DNA from 3 places in the Alicyclobacillus hesperidum subsp. aegles genome. Region 2 is predicted to be linked to each of the others. Evidence: riboswitches for the same ligand, from Rfam matches in the RefSeq annotation. Region 2 holds a riboswitch; each other region holds the start of a gene.

Region 1 (7,813 bases), on a different contig from region 2:
TCACGCCAATCAATCTGAATAACGCGTGTTCAATAGGTCTGACAACTGGATCTACCCATGTCCGTTCCCCTGCAAACGTTCGAAAGATGTATCTGCCAAGTGGCCAAGCGCACAACAGGATCGCAAAGACCACGACTGCAATTGCAATCACTCCGATTGCCGTCATGGGTACCGCCTCCTTTCCGTCATTCACCTCAGCTCAATATGTCAAACCCCGTGAAGTAACCGCCCATCAGGCCGGTCAGAATTTTTCTGGATGAAACATCCCGTACACTAAGTAGCCCATGACTGCCACTGATAACACCAGCAAAAACCACATGTGCATCCCCCTTTAGGTCCTATCAAAATAACGATGAATACCGTAAAGCGTGGCAAACGTGGCGAGAAACAACGCAATTGAAATGATGTCCGGCACTTGCTCCCCTCCTTTGCACGACACATCACAGTCTAGCCATCGACGTGTGAGGTTTCGGGTGAGGAATGGTGGCCGATCGTGTAAAAAATCCATAAAAATTGTTGGCATTGAAAACACCTGACGCTAAGCTAGACGAAGAAAACGTAAATCGCCGGCGGGTCTGGACGCCTTACGGAGTGGATTACCGTGCGCTTCACGCCGAAATGGCAAATATTACGCCTTGCGTGGCCGACTTGGATGCAGGACGCGTCGCGAAGCCCAACCGCATTTACTCGAGCGCGCCCCAATCGTTGGTGGTGGGCTTATTTAGTGGTTTGCGCTATGGACGGTCTTCTGACAGGAATCATGTTTTTCCCAGACTTCCGGTTCGATCGCGTGAACATTGCGATCCTGTACTTAATCCCGGTGCTGATTGCATCTGGCATATTCGGACTTTGGCCAGGTGTGTTCGCTGCGTGTCTCGGACTCATGTCATTCGACTTTTTCTTTGTACCGCCCATCTTTAGTTATGCAGTTGGCGATTTGCGCTTCCTGGTGTCATTTGCTGTATTTTTGGTAGTGGCCATCACTACGGCGGGTCTGGCGTCGAACATGCGCCGACGAGCACAGGAAGCGAGTCACCGAGCACGTGTCGCCCAAACCTTATTTCACATGAGCCGAGCGCTAACTGCGGAGGCCGACGAAGCCGGTGTCATTGAGACTGTGCTCGCCCAAATCCGCGATCTTCTTCAAACACACGCTTACTTGGCACTGGTGAAATTGGATGGCATTCATCTGTACGCACCGGACGGAGATGCTGGCGATCCCGTGATCGACCGTCATGTATTGGACTGGGTCCTTCGGCATGGCAATTTGGTGAGTTTCGGATCCAAATCACACCGACAAGCGGCCTTCGTATATATCCCAGTCCGAGACAAGGGCGAAGTGTTTGGGGCGCTCATTGTAGGTGAACCGGGCCAGTTCCGCCTCGCCACGCACGGCGAGATGCTCGACATCCTGCGTGCAACGGCGAACCTTACGGCTATCGCGGTCAGCCGAATCGCTTCACAGGAGCGTGCAAAGTTAGCGGAAATTGCAGCTGAATCAGAGCGACTGCGCACAGCGCTCATGAATTCGATTTCGCATGAATTGCGCACGCCCCTTACGACCATGCTTGGTGCCGCCGACGCGTTGGCCGACGAAGCAGCGGTCCTTGACGATACAGATCGAACGGAACTCACGCGCACCATCCGCGACGGAGCTCTACGCATGAATCGACTGGTGACAAATTTGATTGGTATGGCACGTATCGAAAGTGGGATGATGACGCTTGCTAAGCGGCCGACTGATTTGGCGGATGCAGTGCAAAGCGCGCTTCGCGAGGTTACTGAACTGACCCAACATCATCCGGTTCATGTAAATGCCCCAGAACATGCTCCAGTTGTCCAGGTAGACGAAATGTTTTTCCAACAGGCCCTCGTCAACCTGATTTCCAATGCAGCTAAGTATTCGCCGAAAGGCTCACCGATTGAGATCTCCATCTCCACAGAAGAGGGGGACGCGGTGATTTCAGTGCGTGACTATGGCGTGGGGATCGATGAAGATGAAATTGAGCGCATATTCGACAAGTTTTATCGGAGTCGAAAGACAGATCGTGTTCCAGGAACGGGTCTTGGCCTTGCCATCGTAAAAGCCATGGTCGAGGCACATGGGGGTACGATTACAATCCAACGATTGAACCAAGGGACGGCATTCATTATCCGATTGGCGGCGCGGGACGCCCTGAAAGAGGAGGACAGAGACGTTGAGTCAAGGTGCGAAGATTCTCGTGGTAGACGATGAACATGCTATTTTAAGACTCATGCATCTCGCTTTAAAGGGACACGGTTACCAAGTGCTAGAGGCAGAAACGGGAGAACAAGCACTCATCGAAGCAAGCACGAAGCGACCAGATTTGGCGGTGATCGATTGGGGCCTGCCGGACCTGGAGGGTATTGACGTGTTGCTTCGCTTGCGCGAATGGTCTCGCATTCCTGTTATCATGCTCACCGTACGTGATGCAGAGCAAGACAAAATTGCTGCGTTAGACGCTGGGGCGGACGACTATGTCGTCAAGCCGTTTGGTATGGGTGAACTATTAGCTCGCATCCGCGTGGCCTTACGGCATGCAGCCAAAGGAGATATAGAACCTGTAATTGACGCGGGCGGACTCACGATCAATCTTGCCGAGCGTCGTGTGGAACTTTACGGCGCTCCAGTGCGGCTTACGCCAATTGAATACGATCTACTCAAGGTGCTCGCTCAGCATGCGGGCAAGGTGGTCACTCAGCGCCAATTGCTGCGCCAGGTTTGGGGAGATATCGATCCAGACAATGCCGCGCACTATCTACGTGTGTATATTGGGCACTTGCGCAAAAAGATTGAAGATGATGCCACTCGCCCGTGGCGAATCGTCACCGAACCAGGCGTTGGCTACCGATTAGTCACGGAAGCTCCTCAGTAAAGACGAACGATCTTTACCTCTACACGCGTCCTCAAGGAATTTGAAACTTCAAAGATCGGCACTTGGAATCGGCAGGCCTTATTTTTGAGGATTCACAACCTGAACAATAAGCGCAAGGCACCTTGCTGAGACGCATACGCCAAGCCTCCATGTAAATTCCGAGTTTCGCTGCTGTTTCCCGGCCGTGAGGGAGCGCACTGTCGTAATGAACAGTTGGCCAGCGAGACCTGAATTTGACTATTTGCCGGACATACTAGCAAAGAATAACCAATAGTGGCCTACATCGTCAGTACAAACCGTCTTGCCGATTAACTGTACACCACTTTCATAGCAATGAAACGAATTAACGTCAAATCTCGCTCTTCTCGCAACGCAACATTCCATACATGAAAAAGGTCCCGATGCTTGACACGCTTTATTCGAGCATCGGGGGCTGATAGTCATCTGCAGTTGACTTAACTAGACGGAACAAGGAGGCTTATCTAGCAAGCACTTCATGAATGTAAACTATCCTTGATAGATCTGGCTACCTGCTCGCCGAAACTCTTGCGATTTTTCGTCCATTCCTGTGGTGATAGCCGCTTCAATAGTAAGTCCTTTTTCGTTGGCGTACTCCCGGATATCTTGTGTGATTCGCATACTACAGAATTTTGGTCCGCACATGGAACAAAAATGTGCTGTCTTTGCAGGCTCAGCAGGAAGTGTCTCATCGTGAAACTTGATTGCACGCTGAGGATCTAAAGAAAGATTAAACTGGTCCTTCCAGCGAAATTCAAATCTTGCTTTTGACAAAGCGTCGTCGCGCTGCTGTGCATTTGGATACCCCTTTGCCAAGTCGGCGGCATGGGCTGCAATTTTGTAAGCGATGACACCCTCCTTCACATCATCTTTATTTGGCAACCCAAGATGCTCCTTCGGAGTTACATAACAAAGCATTGCTGTCCCAAACCAGCCAATCATTGCTGCCCCAATTGCAGAAGTGATGTGATCATATCCTGGTGCTATATCCGTAGTAAGGGGACCTAGGGTGTAGAATGGAGCTCCGTTACAAACTTCTAACTGTCTATCCATATTTTCCTTGATTTTATTCATGGGAACGTGCCCAGGCCCTTCAATCATGACCTGCACATCATGCTCCCAAGCAATTTTAGTGAGCTCACCCAACGTCTCAAGCTCGGCAAACTGTGCCTGGTCGTTTGCATCTGCGATAGATCCCGGACGAAGCCCGTCCCCTAACGAAAATGCCACATCATAGGCCTTCATAATTTCACAGATCTCTTCGAAGTGTGTATAAAGAAAGTTTTCCTGATGATGTGCTAAGCACCATGCAGCCATGATGGAACCACCACGGGATACAATTCCTGTAACGCGCTTCGCAGTGAGCGGAATGTAACGCAGTAGCACGCCTGCATGAATGGTAAAATAGTCCACTCCTTGCTCCGCCTGTTCAATTAAGGTATCACGATAAATTTCCCATGTTAAAGCCTCAGCTTCACCCCCAACCTTCTCTAACGCCTGGTAAATGGGTACCGTTCCAATTGGGACTGGGGAATTGCGTATAATCCACTCACGAGTTGTATGTATATTTTTACCTGTTGATAAATCCATGACTGTATCGGCACCCCAAAGGGTCGCCCATTTCATCTTGTCTACCTCTTCTTCAATGGATGACGCAACTGCTGAATTACCAATGTTAGCATTGATCTTCACATGAAAGTTACGGCCAATAATCATAGGCTCTAATTCAGGATGATTAATATTCGAAGGAATGATGGCCCGACCTTCAGCCACTTCTAGGCGTACAAAATCAGGATCCACCCCTTCCCGGATTGCAACGAACTCCATTTCAGGTGTGATAATTCCCTGTCTAGCATAATGCATTTGGGTCACATTGCGGCCCGGCTTGGCGCGAAGCGGTTTGCGTGTCAAACCAGTAAACACCTCACGAGTGGCTTGTTTAGTTGAATCCTTCAATCCATCATCGATTGGTAATACTTTGCGCCCTTCGTATTCCTCCACATCCTCACGTTCCATAATCCATGGAAGTCGAATAGCTGGCAACCCCGCACGAATGTCCGTAACCACATCCGAATCAGTGTATAACCCACTCGTATCGTAGACACGTATCGGTTCGTTGATTTGGTCGCCAAATCGTCCGGAAGTAGGAGACAGCACGATTTCCCGCATAGGAACACGTATATCAGGTCGTGATCCATTAACATACACCTTTCTGCTGCCTGGAAAAAATTTAATATCATTAGACATGACGTTTGCCTCCTTCAATCAGAACGGGCCTACAAGTTCTGCCAACTTAAAAAGACCGCCGGATATACTCGCGGCGGTCTACACCTAAACATAGATATACCTACATGACATAGATATACCTGGATGTCAGATAAACTCCCTACGCTGGCATTATCCAGATCAGGTTGACGGTCGGCAACCACAGTCGCCCTCTCAGCCCGGTTTGCCGAGCTCCCGCTGAATATTTGAATTTTTCATTTTCAACATACCACTGATGCGCATTCGCTACAACCCCCTGTTTTCTCGTCCCAGGAGATTGTACGAGCGATGTTACAGAAACTGGCTTCTACAACATAAGAACAAAGCGTTGCAATCTTGTTCCAAAAAGTACGACTGATCATCGTTGATGTAGTAACCACCATGGACACCCTTAATAGGAAAAACACGTTAACTTTTTTCTGAGCCTTTTGCAGAATGGACGATTCGATCAAATCAAAAAACGATCTGATACCGCACCGGCAGATTGGTATTACAATTTGTGAGAGCAGGACATAATCGCCACGATGCGTGTAATGCCATTGCAAGCAAACTGCTGGATGGCTTAGGCGCTCCTCGTCTGTCGCTTGGCCGTACTGACTGCCAAAGCGGCCGCCAGTAGAACAACGGCGTTGATTTATACGTGGGTCGTGACCTTCTACGCGTCGTTCACCGTGAGACGTTCTTTCTCAGCCGCGGATTGCAACGTTCAACGGATGCTCGCTCGTGATACTGTTGTTTTCAATCCGTGTGTTTCGGTGAGGATTCGAGTTACGACGGACGCCTTCGTCGATGCTCTTCCTATCGCCATGCCGTGGTTGGAATTAGGACAAGCTTCCATCCGGAGCAGACAGTCTACTTTGTCTACGGCATGCGGGGAACGGAACTTCAGCCATTCGCCGTCAGCACCCCAATACACCATGCCGTATCCCATCGAGCAATGGGGCGTTCCGTCGAATGCGAGGCCACGGGAGATTCCTTTTTGCCTCGTTTATTCAATGCGATGATAGCCTGTGCACCGTACTGACGAGCGGATCCATACTTTTTCACCTTGTGATAACGGCGTCCATCATAACGAATGGAATCGCCAGTTACGCTTGTGGATTTCCTTCATGAGCGGCATAAGCATTTCGCCGTCGTATACGTTGGCAGATGTTACGTCAAAAGCAATCAGAAGTTCGCTTTTGGCATCCTCTGCACTCAAACCACGTAAGCTTGTTCCCAAACGTGTCGTACTTGGCACCCTAGTTGGCGTTACCCGTTGCTTGGCTACGTAAATTCGGTTGCTTCGTTTTGATAGACACCAACTGCCGCCTTGTAAATTGGAGGGATTACTTCCATCGATTTTAGAATTTCGCACTGGCTGACCAGTTCAATGAAAAGTACCTTGGCGAGATCTTTATCAACTACATCCTTGAATAATTGTCGGAGTGTAGCAATTGACGGTGTGGATTCATCTAAACGAAATCCGCATTTGGTATCAGAACCGCAGCTCGCTAATCAGCATTGCTCGCCGCTCCGCTTGAAGAGATTCCAACCTAGTTACACAAACGCTTGTCGCAAAATCCCCTTCACGGCTGATAGGCTTTGCACCCTGGGATGATGAACCCCGTAACTTTGCGGGATATGGCTGAAGATCCGGAGTAGAAAAGAACAGTTCAAGTCATTCACTGGATTTGATTTCTAGCCACTCTTCATACAGTGAATTTTAGATAAGATACAAGTGGACTTATCTTTGGGGAAATTTATATGTTAGGTCGCTTGAAATCTTCTCGAAGTTGGAGTAAATCCCTTTTTCGTGTCCTGAAATCCTGTGCCCCACGAGGACTTATGAACCTGCAAAACGCTCTACCAAAAGGCGTTCCAGATACAAGGAACATTCGAAGAACCCATTTATGGGTAGTGGGAATTTGAAACAGGAAGTCAAGTCGGCAGAATACAGGCTCGTCTTTTACCTCATATGCGTGTCATTTCTTTTTACCACAGTATACTGGCTGTAACTCTACGTTTCCTCGGGCGGCTGTATTCATTTACTGGTATGGTTATCCATATCGCATGGAATAAGTATCATCAAGTCCTCTCCGATACCGTGTACCAAGTTTCCTCTTGGCCGCCACCAGCCGCCCCTACTTCGCGCAAACTCTGGGGCGGCCCATTCGCTCAAAACATCTTCTTCGTGCTGTTGTACTCCTTCAAAATTTCGACCGCTTCGCGAAATCTGAGTGAGTGCACCACCTCTCGTTCCCGTAAAAACCGTAAACTGTCCACAATATCCGGATCGTCCGTGTTATCGATAATCCATTGATATGTGGCGCGCGCCTTTTCTTCAGCAGCGATATCCTCATACAGATCGGCAATAGGATCGCCCTTGGCTTGGATGTAAGTCGCCGTCCACGGATTTCCTGCGGCATCATGGTAAAACAGTGCGTGGCCATGATTGACATAGTGATCAGCCAAACCCGCTGCCCGCAATTGCTCTGGTGTTGCATCTTTGGTCAACTTATAGACCATCGTTGCAATCATTTCGAGATGAGCAAATTCCTCTGTCCCGATGTCCGTTAGCAGCCCGATGACCTTATCCGGAATCGAGTAGCGCTGATTCAGATACCGTAGGGCCGCGGACAATTCACCGTCCG
Region 2 (7,813 bases):
TGGCCGCGCGTTCGGCAGCGACGTTGAAGCATGTCACGGCGGCGATTGCGGCTTCGGCGTACAGGTGCAGGTCACACGTGTCAACGGTGCCGACGAATGCGCCGATGACTGCCGTCAAAGAACAGCCCGAGCCGGTAATGGCGGCGAGCAGCGGGTGCCCGTTGGCCAATTCCCAAACCGTTTGTCCATCTGTGACAAGATCGCGCGGGCCGGTGGCGACGACGACGGTTCGGTGCGCAGAGGCAAACGCGCGCATTGCATCGATCAGATGCTCGCTTGCCTGACCCGCGTCGACACCGACGACCGAGCCGCCTGCACCTGTTAAAATACCAATTTCTGATGCGTTGCCTCGCAAGATGGCAAGTTGATGGCCATCGATGATCTCCTTGGCCGCTCGTGTACGGTAGGGAGTCGCTCCGGCACCCACCGGATCGAGCACAATGGGGACGCCGGTGCGATTGGCGGCCGTGCTGGCCAACCGCATGGCGACGACAATCTCGGGATCGAGCGTGCCAAGGTTGAGCGCGAGCGACTTGGCGATGCTAGCCATATCGGCGACCTCTTCATGTGCATACGCCATGACAGGCGACGCACCGAGGGCCAGCAATGTGTTGGCCGCCACGTTGGTGACGACCAAGTTGGTGATGTTGTGCACCAGCGGGCGCTGATCGCGCACGCGTGTCAACCACGATCCGATACTCATGCTATATACCATCCTCTCTAGCGGACCACCCTGCGGTCACGCGATATCGTTACGTTCCAGCCACTGCTCGCCGTCGAACAGATAAAACATGCCCGGCGCGATATTGGCTGTGAAGACCGGTTGTACGGAATGATCCGTTGGCCCGTGTCCGTGGCCTACATCCCAATTGCGGGCTTCCAGAATGGCTCGGTGAATAAACGCCTTGGCCGCGGCGATGGCCGCCAAAGGTTCCATGCCGCGCGCTAAACAGGACGCGATCGCGGATGAAAACGTACATCCTGTGCCGTGTGTCTTGGCGGTTTGCAAGCGCGGCGCGGCAAAATACGTAAACGTACCGTTCGCATACACCACGTCGACGGAGAGCTCGCGTTCAGCGATGTCTGTCGCGATGTGTCCACCCTTGACCACCACCATCTGCGGCCCGTGCTCGGCAATGCGCACGGCTGCAGCCTTGCAGTCCGCGAGCGATTGTACGTCAATGCCAGTCAAGGCTGACGCTTCTGGGGCGTTGGGCGTGATGATGGTTGCTACAGGCAACAAGTGCTCGATCACGGCCTTGACATCGGCCGGATCGAGCAATGGAGTGCCACCTTTCGCCACCATCACCGGATCGACGACAATTGGACAAGTCGCCCGCTCTGTCAGGAACGATGCGATGGTGTAAATCGCAGCGGCGTCGCCCAACATGCCGGTCTTTACGGCGTCGAACCCGAGATCGTCGGCGATGGATGTCAGCTGTTGCAAGATGGCATCTGGAGAAAGCGGGAAGACGCCTTGTACGCCGAGCGTGTTCTGAGCCGTGATGGCTGTGATGGCGGACATCCCATACACGGCAAACTGATGGGCCGTCTTCAAGTCGGCCTGAATGCCTGCGCCACCGCCGGAATCCGAACCAGCGATGGTCAGCATGCGCGCAATGTGCCCAGCGTTCGTTTTAAACATCGCAATCACGCCTGCCACTGTCCAGTGTGCTATTTGCGGGCAACCATGACTCGCCGCGGTAAGCCATATCGAAGAAGCGGTATTCCAAATAACAGCTTGTCATGTAAGCCGTGCGCATGAACGCCTTGGCTTCTTCATTGGCGATGGCGGCCCGCCGATCCAGCATGTTCAGCAAGCGGTCTAGACTGGCTTTCATGTCGTCGCTCGCGTAAAAGGAGAGCCACGTTGAAAACGGATGGTCGGGGCCGGGTTGCACCTTGTTCACAATGTTGCGCGCGAGATCGACGTACAGCCAGTGGCAAGGCAGGATGGCGGCGATGATCGCACCGAAATCGGACGTCGCTGCGACGGCGAGCAAATGGCTTTCGTAGTGGTGCAGGGTGGGAAGTTTTTCGGCACTTGTGCCGCGTTCATCCGGGCGTACCGCCGCAACCTGCAGGAGATTGTCGTGCGCCTCGTGTTCACCTTCCAGCAGTAGTCCAACGCGATCGTAAAAATCGCGCATATGTTCGTCTGTGTCTGCGCAGGCAAGCGCTTTGGCGTAGACGCGGCAGTATGTGTTTAAGTAAAGTTCATCCTGTTGTACGTAGCGCACAATGGCGTCGCGCGGCAATTCGCCTTGCGCAATGCCTTGCAAGAAAGGATGTGCGAGCGTGGCCGCAAAAATCGGCCGCGATGCCTCGTAGAGTTCTGTGGAAAAATGCATCATCCAGCCTCCTTCAGGGTGGAGGCCAACAAGGGGAAAAACGGCGCAGTCGGCGGATCGATCCGCGCAGCGAGCCACTTTCCTACGCTGGTATTACCCAGATCAGGTGCTAAGGGTCCGGAGCCGCACTCCGTCTCAGCAAGCGCTCCCCTAGTGGCATCCATGTGTGATCGACTGTAATGATAGCATAACGAGACGCGCGTGTCCCGCGCATCAGAGGACCTATCTGTGCGGCGTTGCGTCCGTGGCCAGGCGTTCCGATAAGCCAGCGAATGTGTCTTCCAGCGTTTCACTTGCCTTCTGCAACCCGTGCCAGTTGACGCCGTCCGTCCAACCACTCGCGTCCTCTCGCAGCATATCGATGGCAAGCGCCAATTTCCAAGACACTTCCGCGAGCATGTCGACAATCATTTGCCGCTCTTGACGCAGCTCTTCTTCGGCGCTCGGGCTGGTTGCGTCGCCTGTGCCCGCTGCTGCCTGCGCCGCGGTTGACATCGCCATCTCTTCATCTTCTTCATCGTCGACGACGTAAGCGTTTGCCAGAAGTTGTTCGAACAACTCTTCCTCGCTTAAATAATCGATGAACAGCACACCTTGCAGATGATCGTACTCGTGACAGACGATGCGTGCCAAAAGACCGGAAGCTTCCAGTTCGAAGGGCGTGCCATGGATGTCCTGAGCACGCACGATCACCCGCGTGGGGCGTTCAATGCATAAGGCGTGATCGGGAAAACTGAGGCACGATTCGTATGCTTTTGCGTACCCGCTGGGTTCGTGTAGCGTGGGGTTGACGAATATCTTCACGCCATCGCCGGCGTCTGTCACGAAGACGTTCTGTAAACAACCGATTTGCGGTGCGGACAACCCAAGCCCGCGGTGCGCTTCGAGCGTATCGATAAGGTCCCTGACAAGCTCGGCAAGTTGGTCGTCAAATTGCGTGACGGGCTGTGAGGCCTGGCGCAGTTCAGGGATATCCCCTTGCAAAATCGATTTTATGGCCACATCGGTTCCTCCATCCTGTCATCTCTATCGATCTCTATACAATGCAGCAGGTATGACGTTTGACCAAGCGTCCACCTATGCCAACGGCTGTTGCACACATGTGCGGGCTAGCGTATCGATGCTGGGAGAGGAGAGTGCAAAGATGATTGAGGTGCGTACAGATGGTGAGCTGGATGCGTTGCGCACTTGCGGGCGGGCCAATGCCGAGGTCCATCGCGCAGTCGCCAAGGCCATACAATCCGGGATCACGACGGGCGATTTAGAGGAAGTTGCCGTCGCTGCGATGCGGCTTGCTGGGGCGAAGTCGGCCATCAAGGGTGTGCACGGCTTTCCGGGCGAAATTTGCGTGTCGGTGAACAGCGAGATAGGGCATAGCGTGCCGGGGGCGTACAGATTACAGTCTGGGGATCTCGTCAAAGTTGACATCGCCGTCGCAGTCGACGGCTGGATCACCGATGCCGCGCGATCGTACGTGGTAGGGGATGGCACACGCGAAGCGCGTAGGATGCTGGAAGTCGCGGAGGCAGCTTTAGCGGCGGGAATCCAGCATGCAAAGGCCGGGGGTAGATGTTCGGACATTTCGCATGCCATCGGCGAGATGGTCAAACACTCTGGCATGCGCATCATCCACAAGGCCGTCGGACACGGTACTGGAATAAGTTTGCATGAGGATCCGTGGCTTCCTAACTTTGGGCCGCCTGGTTTAGGACCCCGCTTGCGCGAAGGGATGGTCTTGGCCATTGAACCGGTGATTGCGCAGGTCAGCCGCTACGCACGTCGTGCCGACAACGGGTGGGCGGATGTCACGATGCATGGCGACTTGAGCGTGCACGTCGAAGATACCGTGATCGTGAGGGATGGCGTGGCAGAAGTGATCACGCGATCCGCAGATGAGCAACAGCCGATTCGGGTCGCGGAAATGCTCCTCGTTCCGGCTGCAAAGGTGGATCAGACCGAGCTTGTACAATTGGTCGCAAAGGAGATGGATCCCATCCTTCTCGAGGCTTGGGGCCGCCGCGTAACGCCTCAAGATTTGTTTACTGGCGGAGCGATCCCGCTGGCGATACAGGATGAAGGCGGTCGCCTTTTGGGCTTTGTATCCTACGCGCGGCAGGGAAGGCGCTTGCACCTGCACACAATCGTCCTACGGCGGGAGCAGCAGGGCAGACAGCGAGGCCGAGCGATCCTGGCATGGCTGGAAGGGGAGGGGAGACGGCTCGGCTGCAACACCTTGCAACTGTGTGTCCAAACGAACAACGAACGAGCGTTGCGCTTTTATCAGCGACTCGGATTCGTGGAAGTAGGAAGGCCGCAAAGCAACACTTGGTTGATGACTAAACGCTTGTGATGCGCAAATGGACACTCATGAAGTTAGTCTGGAAGGACTATCGGAAAATCGTACAGATGGGCGATGAAGCAAACGTTGTGGTCTGCGACAATCAAGGTGTCTCCAGAGGGCGGATATAACGCCGCCTTTATTGCACTCGACCAAGCGGTCGGGTGGTTTTTTTGTTCTTGGGGATTGCAAAGGTCTGCGAAAGACTCGCCGAGGATAGTAAACATGCCGTTTTCTTCGCAACAAGGTATTCCTCCCCAAGCAGGAGTTGATGTAAGCTAAAGTCTGGGGGAGTCATCATGACGACTGTACGCGATATTGTGCATCACCTGGAATTCATAATGCCGTGGTCCAATGGCGAATGCGAGACGGTGGATCAACTCGTGTTTGGCGATATGGACGATTTGGTACACGGCGTGGCTGTCACGTTTATCGCATCGTACGAGGTGCTTCAAGATGCAGTACAGCAGGAGGCTAATCTCATCATTTCGCACGAAGGGTTGTTCTATCAGCATATGGGCGGTTCGGGGGAACTAAGCCAAGATCCGGTGTATGCTGAAAAGCTGGAATATATTGTGAAGAATAATTTGGCGGTGTATAGATTGCACGACCGTCCTCACCGAACTCGTCCCGACTGGATTGTTCAGGGGATGGCCAAAAGGCTCGGTTGGCGTGACATGATGGGCGATGGTTATCGTACTTCCTTCGACGCTCCCATTGTGCAATTATCGCCCATTTCATTGGGACAGCTTATAAACCAAATCAAAAAGGCCTTTTGTCTTTCACAAGTACGCGTCGTGGGTCACCCGACGCTAATATGTCGCCGCGCAGGCTTGTTGCCGGGATACCGCGGCGGCGGGGCGGCCGCCATTCCCTATTTGCGGCAAGCCGATCTCGACGTGATTATTGTAGGCGAAGGACCGGAATGGGAGACGGCAGAGTATGTGCGCGACGCTGTGGCGATGGGGCACGCCAAAGCGATGGTGATCATCGGCCATCAGCAGAGCGAAGAAGCTGGCATGGAAATGATAGCGGACAGTCTGCGAGACCTTGTTGCCCCAATCCCAGTGCGTTTTTTTCCACTGCATCCCGTATTCCGGGTTCTGTAACGATAAAGTACATTATCCTGGGTAGTGTTCCGCGAAATACGGCGCCAGTCGCTCCAGTTCCGGTTCGCTGAGGGCGGCTTCAATCATGGGAAATACGACTTGTTCCTCATTGCGAACATGACTTTGCAACAACTTACCCAGTTCTTGCATCACGTCATCGCGGTGCTCGTCACAGATTTGGCTGACCATGCTGCGCACCTGAACGTGTTCCAGGAGTAACTGCACAATTTCGGGTCTGTTGAGTGGCGCGTGTTTCGCGTAGGCCGGTAAAAGCACTTCTTCCTCTTCGCGGAAATGCTCTTGGCCTCCATTGTGCCAAAAGCGCTCAAGTTCTGCGCGCAGTTCGTCGCTGGGCAGTTCCTGTTTAATCAGATGCAAAGCCACGACGAGTGCATGGTGGTGGTGGCGGGAGAGCGGCTGCAGGGATGGATGGCGCTTGGTTGCCATAACGTGTGCCCCTTTCTTGGAAAGTGCGTACATTGTCTTTGGCAACGAGTGTACCACAAAGATATATCATCGCTTCATCATTCGGTGAAGTGCGTTCTGGAATGAGAAAAACAGGGGGGATTTTGTTGTCAGAATTAACGACGCAGACGTCCTTACAGCCGGACGTCGTATCCGACGCAAACAGGTTCAAACGCTTAAAAGGCCTGTTTCTTGCCTTGCTCGGCGCGGTTTTGTGGGGCGTTTCTGGCACCGCGGCGCAAGTTCTCTTTCAGCGTCACGGCGTTGCCCCAGGCTGGCTCGTCGCCGTACGCATGACCATCGCCGGTTTTTTGCTAGTCGTCATCGTTGGCTTGCGCGAAGGATGGGCGAGCGTGTTTGCCCCGTGGCGCAATCTGCGATCCGCCGCCGGAATGTTGGTGTTCGGCCTTGTTGGTTTGCTGGGTGTGCAATACACATACTTTGCGGCCATCGGCTATGGCAATGCGGCGACAGCGACCATCCTGCAGTATCTAAGCCCGCTCGTCATCGTCGCCTATAGTGCCTTTCGGAGTCGACGACTACCTTCAGGCACTCAATTTATTTGCCTGGCACTGGCGCTTGTTGGGTCGGCCCTCCTCGTTACGGACGGGCGCGTCACGAGCTTGTCGATAGCACCTCTTGCGGTGGTTTGGGGACTAGCTTCCGCATTCGCGGTCGCGTTTTACTCTATTTATCCGCAACGTCTTCTCGCGCAATTTGGTGCCGCGGCAACGACAGGATGGGGAATGCTTGTTGGCGGGGTGATGATGAGCGTCGCTACTGTGCGCCCCCAAACGATGCCGACCTTGCCGATTGGGGCATGGGGATTAGTCGCATTTGTTGTACTCTTTGGCACATTACTTGCCTTTTACCTATACATGGTAAGCCTGCAATACATTGAGCCTGCTGAGGCGAGTTTGCTCGCTTGCGGAGAGCCGCTTTCGGCGGCCATCTTGGCTCTGACCGTACTTCATGTTCAAATGGGCCCGTTGTCTATCTGTGGTGGCCTTTGTGTCCTTCTGACCGTGTCCATCCTGTCGCGATCGCGCAAATGATCTTCTTACTTTGGATATGTGAAATATGTAAGTCGGTTAGCCAATTGGATTGTTATGATTTATACTATAGGGGTTGTCGAACGTTGCTGAATCTTCGACAGCCCGTTTTTATGCTTTCAATCTAATATCCATGTTTGAATGTAACTTTATTGCGTCAATCTCCGAAATAAAGGTTAATGGCTATAAGGATGGGGACCCGGATGGAAGTACAAAACAGATCAGATGTTGTGTTGATCGGTGCCGGCATCATGAGTGCCACGTTAGGCACGTTGCTTCAACAGTTGGCTCCCGACTGGACTATCAGTGTCTTTGAGCGTCTGGATCAAATTGCTGTCGAGAGCTCAAATGAGTGGAATAACGCAGGCACGGGTCACTCAGCTTTGTGTGAGCTCAATTATACCGTGGAGCGTCCCGACGGATCGATCGATATCAGTAAAGCGATACACGTCAATGAACAGTTTCTGGTCTCAAGGCAGTTTTGGTCGTATTTGGTGA
Region 3 (7,813 bases), on a different contig from region 2:
AGAGCATAAATTCCCAGCTGCCGTCGAAGATGCAGTTGACGTGTACAAGGAACTCATACGCGACGGTGGGATCACTCCCGCATGCATCGCCATCGCCGGCGACTCTGCTGGAGGTGGTCTGACCGCCGCGATACTTCTGTCGCTACGCGACGCTAACGTGGATCTCCCGGCGTGTGCCATCCTCTTGTCACCATGGACCGATCTCGCAGGTACGGGCGAGTCGATGACTACGCGCGCCAAATACGACCCGTGGCTTGAGCCCAACAGCATTCGCAAGGCGCCCGCGCTGTACACGGCAGAAGAAACCCTCACACACCCACTCGCGTCGCCACTGTACGCCGATTTACAAGGCCTGCCCCCGCTTCTTATTCACGTGGGCGATCACGAATGTTTACTCGACGACTCGGTCCGCTACGCCGACAAGGCGCGCGCCGCCGGAGTCAGTGTCACCTTGCATATCTGGGAAGAGATGTGGCATGTGTTCCAAAGCTTCCCCATGCCAGAAGCCGACGCTGCCATCGCGGAAATCGGACGGTTTGTTCAGCAGCAAATCCCGGATTGAGCGCCGCTTCGAGACGGACCTAGCCGCATAAACCGTGTCGCCAATCCATGTAAATGGGGCAACGTGTCGTCCACGCTGCCCCATCCTTGCTCGGAGATAAAAAACGTTACGTCAACCATAACACCAACGCCAACGCGATGGTCAAAGCGCCGGCGACCATGTCGCGGGCTCGCAAAGACACTTGCCGATAATACGTACGCCCGTTCCACGCGTTGGCAGGATCTCCATAAAACCCTCGTGCCTCCATCGCGATCGCGAGTCGCTCGCTGATACGAACGGACTGGCTGAGCAATGGCAACGCGTAGGTGACAGGACGCAAAATCCACCAACCCTCGCGACCTCGTAAGCGCCGTGCCATGCGGAACGTCTCTAAGTCGTGCCCAAAACGGCCCAGAAACCCCATTCCGGCCATCATACCATAGGACATCTTCGGTACAATCCTGAACGATTGGCTCAACCCGACCATAAAATCGGTGCCATCCGTCGTCACAAGCAGGACGTAGGCCAAGATGACCGTCGCAAAAGTTCGCAATACGACAAGCAACCCTTGGTTCAAACCATACCAACTGATGTGAAACCACAGCCAGTGCACGTAGCGATATCCCGGTGGTGTAGCTGCGTTTGCCGCGAATGCCCAAAGGTAGATCACGTAGACGAGGACAAGTGGTAACAGGCGTTTGACCATCTTCCCTGGATGGCACCACCCGAACGCAAACGCCAGGACGAGGACCAAGGCCCAGAGTCTCCCCGCTTCACCGAACGACCAACAGCACATGCAAACGACGGCAGTGATCAGAAGCGTCAACGCCTTCACATCTGGATGCCATTTGCCAACAGGCGATCTTCTTGGCCAGGAAGGCTGCTTCGGTGCATGTTGCAGTGCTGTGGTCACATCCTCCGGCGCAATGCCCGCGGATGGATCAGGCCCGTCGTCTGAAAGCGGCACTATATCGTCGAATAAGTGCGCACGCTCGAGGATGTCTTGGCGCTCAAGGAGTTCGGACACCGCCCCATCGTATAACAGCGTGCCCTCAGCGAGTACCCAAACGCGTGTAGCGTACGTCTGGACCAAGTTCATATCGTGTGTGACCGTGACAATGCTCTTGCCATCAGCTTGCAACTGCAATAGCCTATTTAAGATTTGGGCTTCGGACGCCGGGTCCTGACCATACGTGGGTTCGTCAAACAACCAGATGTCCGCATGAGTTCGCATCATCACTGCGACGGACAAACGGCGCTTCTGTCCTTGACTCAAGGCATAAGGGGAGGCATGCGCGTGTTCGGCCAGCCCAAACTCGTCAAGGGCATGGAGTACGTCCTCTGGAATGTCATCGCCAAGCACCCGGCTCGCCATCTCGTCCGCTACCTGCTCATACAGGAACTGATATTCTGGGTTTTGAAAGCCATATGCGATATGCGAGTAGCGTTCACGCGCTGACATGCCCGTGATGGCCCGACCAGCGAACTTCACGATCCCCTTCGACGGACGGCGCAAACCCGCCATCGTCTCAAGCAACGACGACTTGCCTGCGCCGTTAGGTCCAACGATGGCAATCCATTCTCCGCGCCCAACCTGTGCATCAATCCCTTGCCAGACCTGCTCCCCGCCGTACGTCAAGGCCAAATCGCAAAGCGCTAATACCGGGTCAGGAGACGAGGTGGGGAAGACCGGTAAAGGATTGGGATGCAGGCAGGTGCCTGACTCTCCTTGGCTAAGCCTGCGCCATTCGTCGGCAGCAAAAACACCGACCTGCTCGCCTGCATTGTTCAGTGCAATGACGCGATCGACCACAGGCAACAAAGCTTCATACTTATGCTCAATGATGAGAAGTGTCTTGCCTTGTTTGCGCAATTCTGCAATCATGGCGAACACCATGCGCGTGGAAGTCGGGTCGAGATTTGCCGTTGGTTCGTCGAAGATGAACAGTTCGCTCTCCATCGCAAGTGCACAGGCGATGGCAAGCTTTTGCTTCATTCCGCCAGAAAAGCGCGCATGCGCCGCGTGCGGGTGAACGTGCAGATGCACAGCGGCAAGGGCCTGTTTAGTCCGTTGTGCCATTTCGTCGCGCGGAACCTGCAAATTCTCAAGCCCGAACGCAATCTCGTCGTCGACGTGGTGCATGCAGAACTGAGATTCTGGATCTTGAAATACATAGCCAATTTTCCCCGGTTTTGATACCGATGGAGCTATCCAACATTCGCCCGTGACTACGCCCTCGACAGACCGGGGAATAATGCCAGCCAAGGCCATGGCAAGCGTACTTTTTCCACTGCCGCTCGGCCCCGCGAGCAACACGCATTCGCCCGGGTGAATGGAAAATGTGCACCCGCGCACGCTTGGTTTCGCTTCCCCATCGTATGTCACGGCGAGATCGCGTACCGATACAAGCGGCGACTCGCCATGGATAGGCAGCGGCCGGCTCATTGTGGGATCGCCCGCCCATCCTTCGCAATGGCGTAATTTCGAACGGCACCCGTACGCTTTAGCGCATCACCCATCAACTTCGGCAACCAACCACCGAGAATGGCGCCGCTGACGAGAGAAATCATAATGGATAAAAGCATGGTACCAAGATCCAACGACTTGCCTCCATACTGGAAGTACCATTGAACCAAGTAGGCTAGCGAGGCGAGTGTTCCGGAAAGCATACAAGAGGACAGGTTAAACATCCGATACGCGAAAATAAGAAACGCGATTTCCGAGCCAATCCCTTGAATAAGACCCGACTCCATGGTTCCAAGGCCGAATTGTCCACCAAGCAAAAGTTCCACAGCGGCTGCGACCAACTCGGCGATCAACGCGGCAAGCGGGCGTCGAATAATATAGGGAACGAGAACACCTGCAATCATCCAAAACCCTGTCATCGCCGCCTGCAACGCATAGGCGGTCGTTGGCACCAGCGCATTGATTACGTCCCACACACGATACAATCCGCCGCAGACAATCGCAAGCACAACCATTAAAATGACTTCACGTAACTTCCATTTCGCAAGCACAACTTGCATCTCCCTTCGCTTCCGTGACAGGACGACCTTTGGGAGAACCTGTTCGCACGCAAAACAGCGCCCTTTCCACGACGGGTGAAAAGGGCGCTGATAGCGTAGCGACGGTGGGCACTTCCTCACGCTGGTATTATCCAGGTCGAGTCCGAAAGGGTTGGTGACTATGTCACCTCTCAGCCAACGTCGGCACCCCTAGTCCCCTATTCACGGTATTCCTTTTTTCATAGGCTAGTGTAGCATGCTCCCCATCAACCGACAAGCCAAAAACAAGCCTGTGTCTATCCGAAAGCCAATGATGATGCCGTGGTCATCGGTACAGGTCAGCCACCCGTCCAAGTTTCTTCTCACTTCGACCAGTTCTCTATGGGAACGGGATCAATCGGATCAGCCGGCGTAAAGTTCAAGATAGCTCCAAAAAAGAACAACTGCGCTTCCAAGGCACGCTTCGCGTTTTCCGCCTTCCGAAACCCATGGCCTTCGCCCGGAAACAAAAGATAGGCGACGGGCACACCCTTCCTTTTTAGTGCCTCGACCATCAATTCCGCTTGATTGGGCGGTACTACTTTGTCGTCTTCACCCTGGAAGAAAATCACCGGGCACGCAAACTGATCCACGTGCTGTAAGGGCGATCTCGCGACAAATCGCTCCCGTTCCTCCGGATACCGACCAACGAGTTGCTCAATATAACGCGATTCAAACTTGTGTGTCTCCTTGGCGAGCAGAGCGAGATCGCTCACACCGTAGTGACTTGCACCAACGCGGAACAGATCGCGAAACGCAAGCACGGCCAGCGTGGTGTAGCCGCCGGCACTGCCACCCGTGATACACAGCCGATCGCGATCGACATCGCCACGCTCGACAAGATATAAGGCACCTTGGCAACAATCGTCGAGGTCGACGATGCCCCATTGCCCGGCCAGGCGCTCGCGGTACTTCCGCCCATACCCAGTGCTGCCGCCATAGTTGACATCGAGAACGCCAAAGCCGCGCGTCGTCCAGTACTGAATCGACAATTTGTAAACCGGCCGGGCTGCGCTGGTCGGACCGCCGTGCGACATCACCAATAGCGGTGGCCGCTCGGAAGCAGGTGCAACATACTGTGGATTGGTGGGCGGATAGTAAAAGCCGTAGGCCACCTCACCGCCCGTAGTCGGAAACACAATGGCCTCCGGCTCTGCAATCCAGTCGTCGCTAAGAGCGGCACTTGGTCCAAACTTGACGGTGTCGACGCTCTTGCCATACACCTTCGCGATGACAGCAGGACGCCGCGTCGACATGGCGACACAGAACACACCACCCGCACCATCTGCGAACAAATCGTCAAAGCCCGTGAACGCCGTCTCTATATCGGTCAAAGTACCTGTATCTACATCGATCTCACACAATCGCCCGAAGCCGTTCTCCACGTATGTAGCTACGATGTGCGAATGGTCAATAAACGCATACGTCGAGCTACCCAGTTGCCAAAGCGGACGTCCAAATTCCACGTCGCGCGGTGCGACGGCGCGCGTACCGCCGGCATCCCAAGCGTACAGATTCCACCAGTTTGTCTTGTCTGACACGTAGAACAATTGCCCACGCGGGCTCCATTCGGGTTGGAAGATAGATTCTTCCCGTCCACCTGCGATCCGCTGTGCATTCGCGAGCTTCTCTCCATCCCAATCGGCTACATACAGGTAGGTCCCATTCCATGGCATATTTGGATGATCCCACGCGATGTAAGCCAACCGCCTGCCGTCTGCCGATAGGCGCGGATACGCGTAAAAATCGTGTCCACTGGCGACGATGTCGACCCGACCGTCAGCAAGGCGCACGACCGCCAAGCTGTTGACCGGTTCGCCGCTCGTCCCGTGATCTTCCACAACGCCGAAAATGACATCCTCCGCGATAAACAAGTCGCCAAAGCGGAGCGCAGACGGCTGTGTCACAGACTCAGGCGGCAAAGGTTCTTCGCCAGCAAAGCGCACGCGATAGATACATTGATCCGAGAAGTTTACAAAATAGACGACGTCATTTTTGACCGCATATGCTCCACCGCCATATTCGTGTACGCGGGATCGAGCATTGAATGGGATCGGCAAACAGTCGATCTCGCGTCCGTCCGGCAACCGTTTCACAATCGCAATGCGCCCCGCTTCGTGCGGTCGGCTCTCGAGCCAATACAGACTTTCGCCGTCCCACTTCGGACTGCCAAGCCCCGTCGCCGCCTGTACCACCTTATCCGCAGAGAGCGGTGACGCCCAAGCGCCGTAGCTCGCAAGCTGCTGTTTTGCCATCACGCCATCCCCCATCCATCAACCTTGTAACATCCGCCGCAGATTCGCCATTTCAATAGCGCTGACAGCCGCATCCCAGCCTTTGTTTCCCGCCTTCGTGCCTGCGCGCTCAATCGCCTGTTCGATGGTATCTGTTGTCAGAACTCCAAAAATTACCGGCGTGTCCGTGTTCATCGAAAGCTGAGCGACGCCCTTCGCCACTTCCGCTGAGACATAGTCGAAGTGCGGCGTTGAGCCCCGAATCACGGCTCCTAGGGCGATTACGACATCAAAGCGACCACTCGTCGCCATCCACTTCGCGGCGGAAGGAATCTCGAACGCACCAGGCACCCAGGCGACCTCGACGTTGTCCTCTGGCAGGCCGTGCCGATTGAGCGCGTCCAGCGCACCGGACAACAGCTTGCTCGTGATGAACTCGTTAAACCTTGCAACGACAATGCCCACACGTTGATTTGACGCCACCAATTGTGCTTCGTAAGTACGCAAATTCGTCCACTCCTCTTGGCAATCCTGCTTGTCATAAGGTTTTACAATAGCCCACTCCACGTACGATCACGGCAAGTCCAGCAGATGTCCCAACTTGTCTCGTTTCGTTCGCAGGTATAGTTCGTTGTGCGGGTTGCGATCCACCTGTAACGGCACGCGCTCGACGACTTCAAGTCCATGTCCAGCAATGCCGCGCAACTTGCGCACGTTGTTGGTCAACAGCCGCATTTTGCGCACGCCGAGATCGCGCAAAATCTGCGCACCGATGCCGTAATCGCGAAGATCGTCAGGAAAGCCGAGACGGTGATTGGCTTCCACCGTATCCGCTCCCTCATCCTGGAGGGCGTAGGCACGAATCTTGTTGAGAAGCCCAATCCCGCGCCCCTCCTGCCGCAGATACAGCAATACACCTTTGCCCGCTTCAGAAATTTGCCGCAATGCGGCGTGCAACTGGGGCCCACAGTCACAACGAAGCGAACCAAATGCATCGCCGGTCAGACATTCCGAGTGCACCCTGACAAGCGTCGGTTCGCCGTCTGTCACATCGCCACAAACAAGCGCAATGTGCTCTTTGTCATCGACCTCATTGGTATACACAACGGCCCGAAAATCGCCGTATGCGGTCGGCAAGTTCGCCTCCGCTTGGCGACTCACCAGTTTTTCCGAGCGCTTGCGGTAGGCAATGAGGTCAGCGACGCTGATTAGCTTAAGGCCAAATCTCTGTGCCACTTCTTCCAGCTGTGGAAGACGCGCCATCGTGCCATCTTCATTCAAAATTTCACAGATGACGCCAACCTCTGGTTCACCGGCAAGACGAGCGAGATCGACAGCCGCCTCGGTATGCCCGGCTCGCCGCAGGACACCGCCAGACTTTGCAATGAGCGGGAAGATGTGACCTGGCCTGCGAAAGTGCTCCGGTTTCGACGTCTCGGAGACAATCGCCGCGATCGTCTCCGCGCGCTCATAGGCCGAAATTCCTGTATGTGTGCTTGCAGCATCGACCGAAACGGTAAAGGCCGTGCCAAAGTGGTCGGTATTGCGTTCAATCATCTGCGCGAAACCAAGGCGCGCCGCCCGCTCCGAGGTGACCGGCACACAAAGAAGGCCGCGGCCGTGCGTGATCATGAAGTTGACAACCTCTGGTGTGGCTTTCGCACCAAGGGCAATAAAATCGCCTTCGTTTTCCCGATCCTCGTCATCGACGACGATCACGATGCGCCCCTCGCGCAGATCGGCAATAGCTGCTTCAATCGAATCCATACCTTCACCCCCGCGATCTACAATTCACGCAAAACCATGCCGCGCCAGCATGTCTAACGTAATTCCACCTGTTGTTGAGCCTGGGGCTCCTTCATGCTCGACGGCAGCCCCTCCCATCAAGAGTCGTTCAACGTATTTGGCGACGATATCACACTCAATGTTCACGATTTCCCCAGGCCGTACGCCGCCAAATCGCGTTGCACCGCGCGTGTGAGGGATGATGGAA

Evidence for each region. Region 2 has a riboswitch for thiamine pyrophosphate ahead of tenA (thiaminase II). Riboswitches for the same ligand answer to the same signal wherever they lie in the genome.
Region 1: another riboswitch for thiamine pyrophosphate. It lies ahead of thiC (phosphomethylpyrimidine synthase ThiC); the one in region 2 lies ahead of tenA (thiaminase II).
Region 3: another riboswitch for thiamine pyrophosphate. It lies ahead of QMF38_RS00135 (ECF transporter S component); the one in region 2 lies ahead of tenA (thiaminase II).

What each region holds. Positions count from the first base shown of each region.
Region 1 covers NZ_BSBJ01000009.1:186,799-194,611, reverse strand. Annotated here, with positions in the region: gene kdpA (potassium-transporting ATPase subunit KdpA) at 1-166, opposite strand, end outside; gene kdpF (K(+)-transporting ATPase subunit F) at 242-319, opposite strand; gene QMF38_RS08020 (ATP-binding protein) at 653-2,236, shown strand; gene QMF38_RS08015 (winged helix-turn-helix domain-containing protein) at 2,256-2,897, shown strand; gene thiC (phosphomethylpyrimidine synthase ThiC) at 3,405-5,162, opposite strand; TPP riboswitch at 5,281-5,389, opposite strand; gene QMF38_RS08005 (manganese catalase family protein) at 7,338-7,813, opposite strand, start outside.
Region 2 covers NZ_BSBJ01000003.1:43,068-50,880, reverse strand. Annotated here, with positions in the region: gene thiM (hydroxyethylthiazole kinase) at 1-703, opposite strand, end outside; gene thiD (bifunctional hydroxymethylpyrimidine kinase/phosphomethylpyrimidine kinase) at 740-1,645, opposite strand; gene tenA (thiaminase II) at 1,638-2,351, opposite strand; TPP riboswitch at 2,414-2,513, opposite strand; gene def (peptide deformylase) at 2,574-3,353, opposite strand; gene map (type I methionyl aminopeptidase) at 3,496-4,701, shown strand; gene QMF38_RS01400 (Nif3-like dinuclear metal center hexameric protein) at 4,989-5,798, shown strand; gene QMF38_RS01395 (hemerythrin domain-containing protein) at 5,811-6,245, opposite strand; gene QMF38_RS01390 (DMT family transporter) at 6,371-7,318, shown strand; gene mqo (malate dehydrogenase (quinone)) at 7,519-7,813, shown strand, end outside.
Region 3 covers NZ_BSBJ01000001.1:19,848-27,660, reverse strand. Annotated here, with positions in the region: gene QMF38_RS00145 (alpha/beta hydrolase) at 1-562, shown strand, start outside; gene QMF38_RS00140 (ATP-binding cassette domain-containing protein) at 669-2,987, opposite strand; gene QMF38_RS00135 (ECF transporter S component) at 2,984-3,568, opposite strand; TPP riboswitch at 3,665-3,769, opposite strand; gene QMF38_RS00130 (S9 family peptidase) at 3,910-5,841, opposite strand; gene ribH (6,7-dimethyl-8-ribityllumazine synthase) at 5,860-6,327, opposite strand; gene QMF38_RS00120 (bifunctional 3,4-dihydroxy-2-butanone-4-phosphate synthase/GTP cyclohydrolase II) at 6,394-7,587, opposite strand; gene QMF38_RS00115 (riboflavin synthase) at 7,612-7,813, opposite strand, start outside.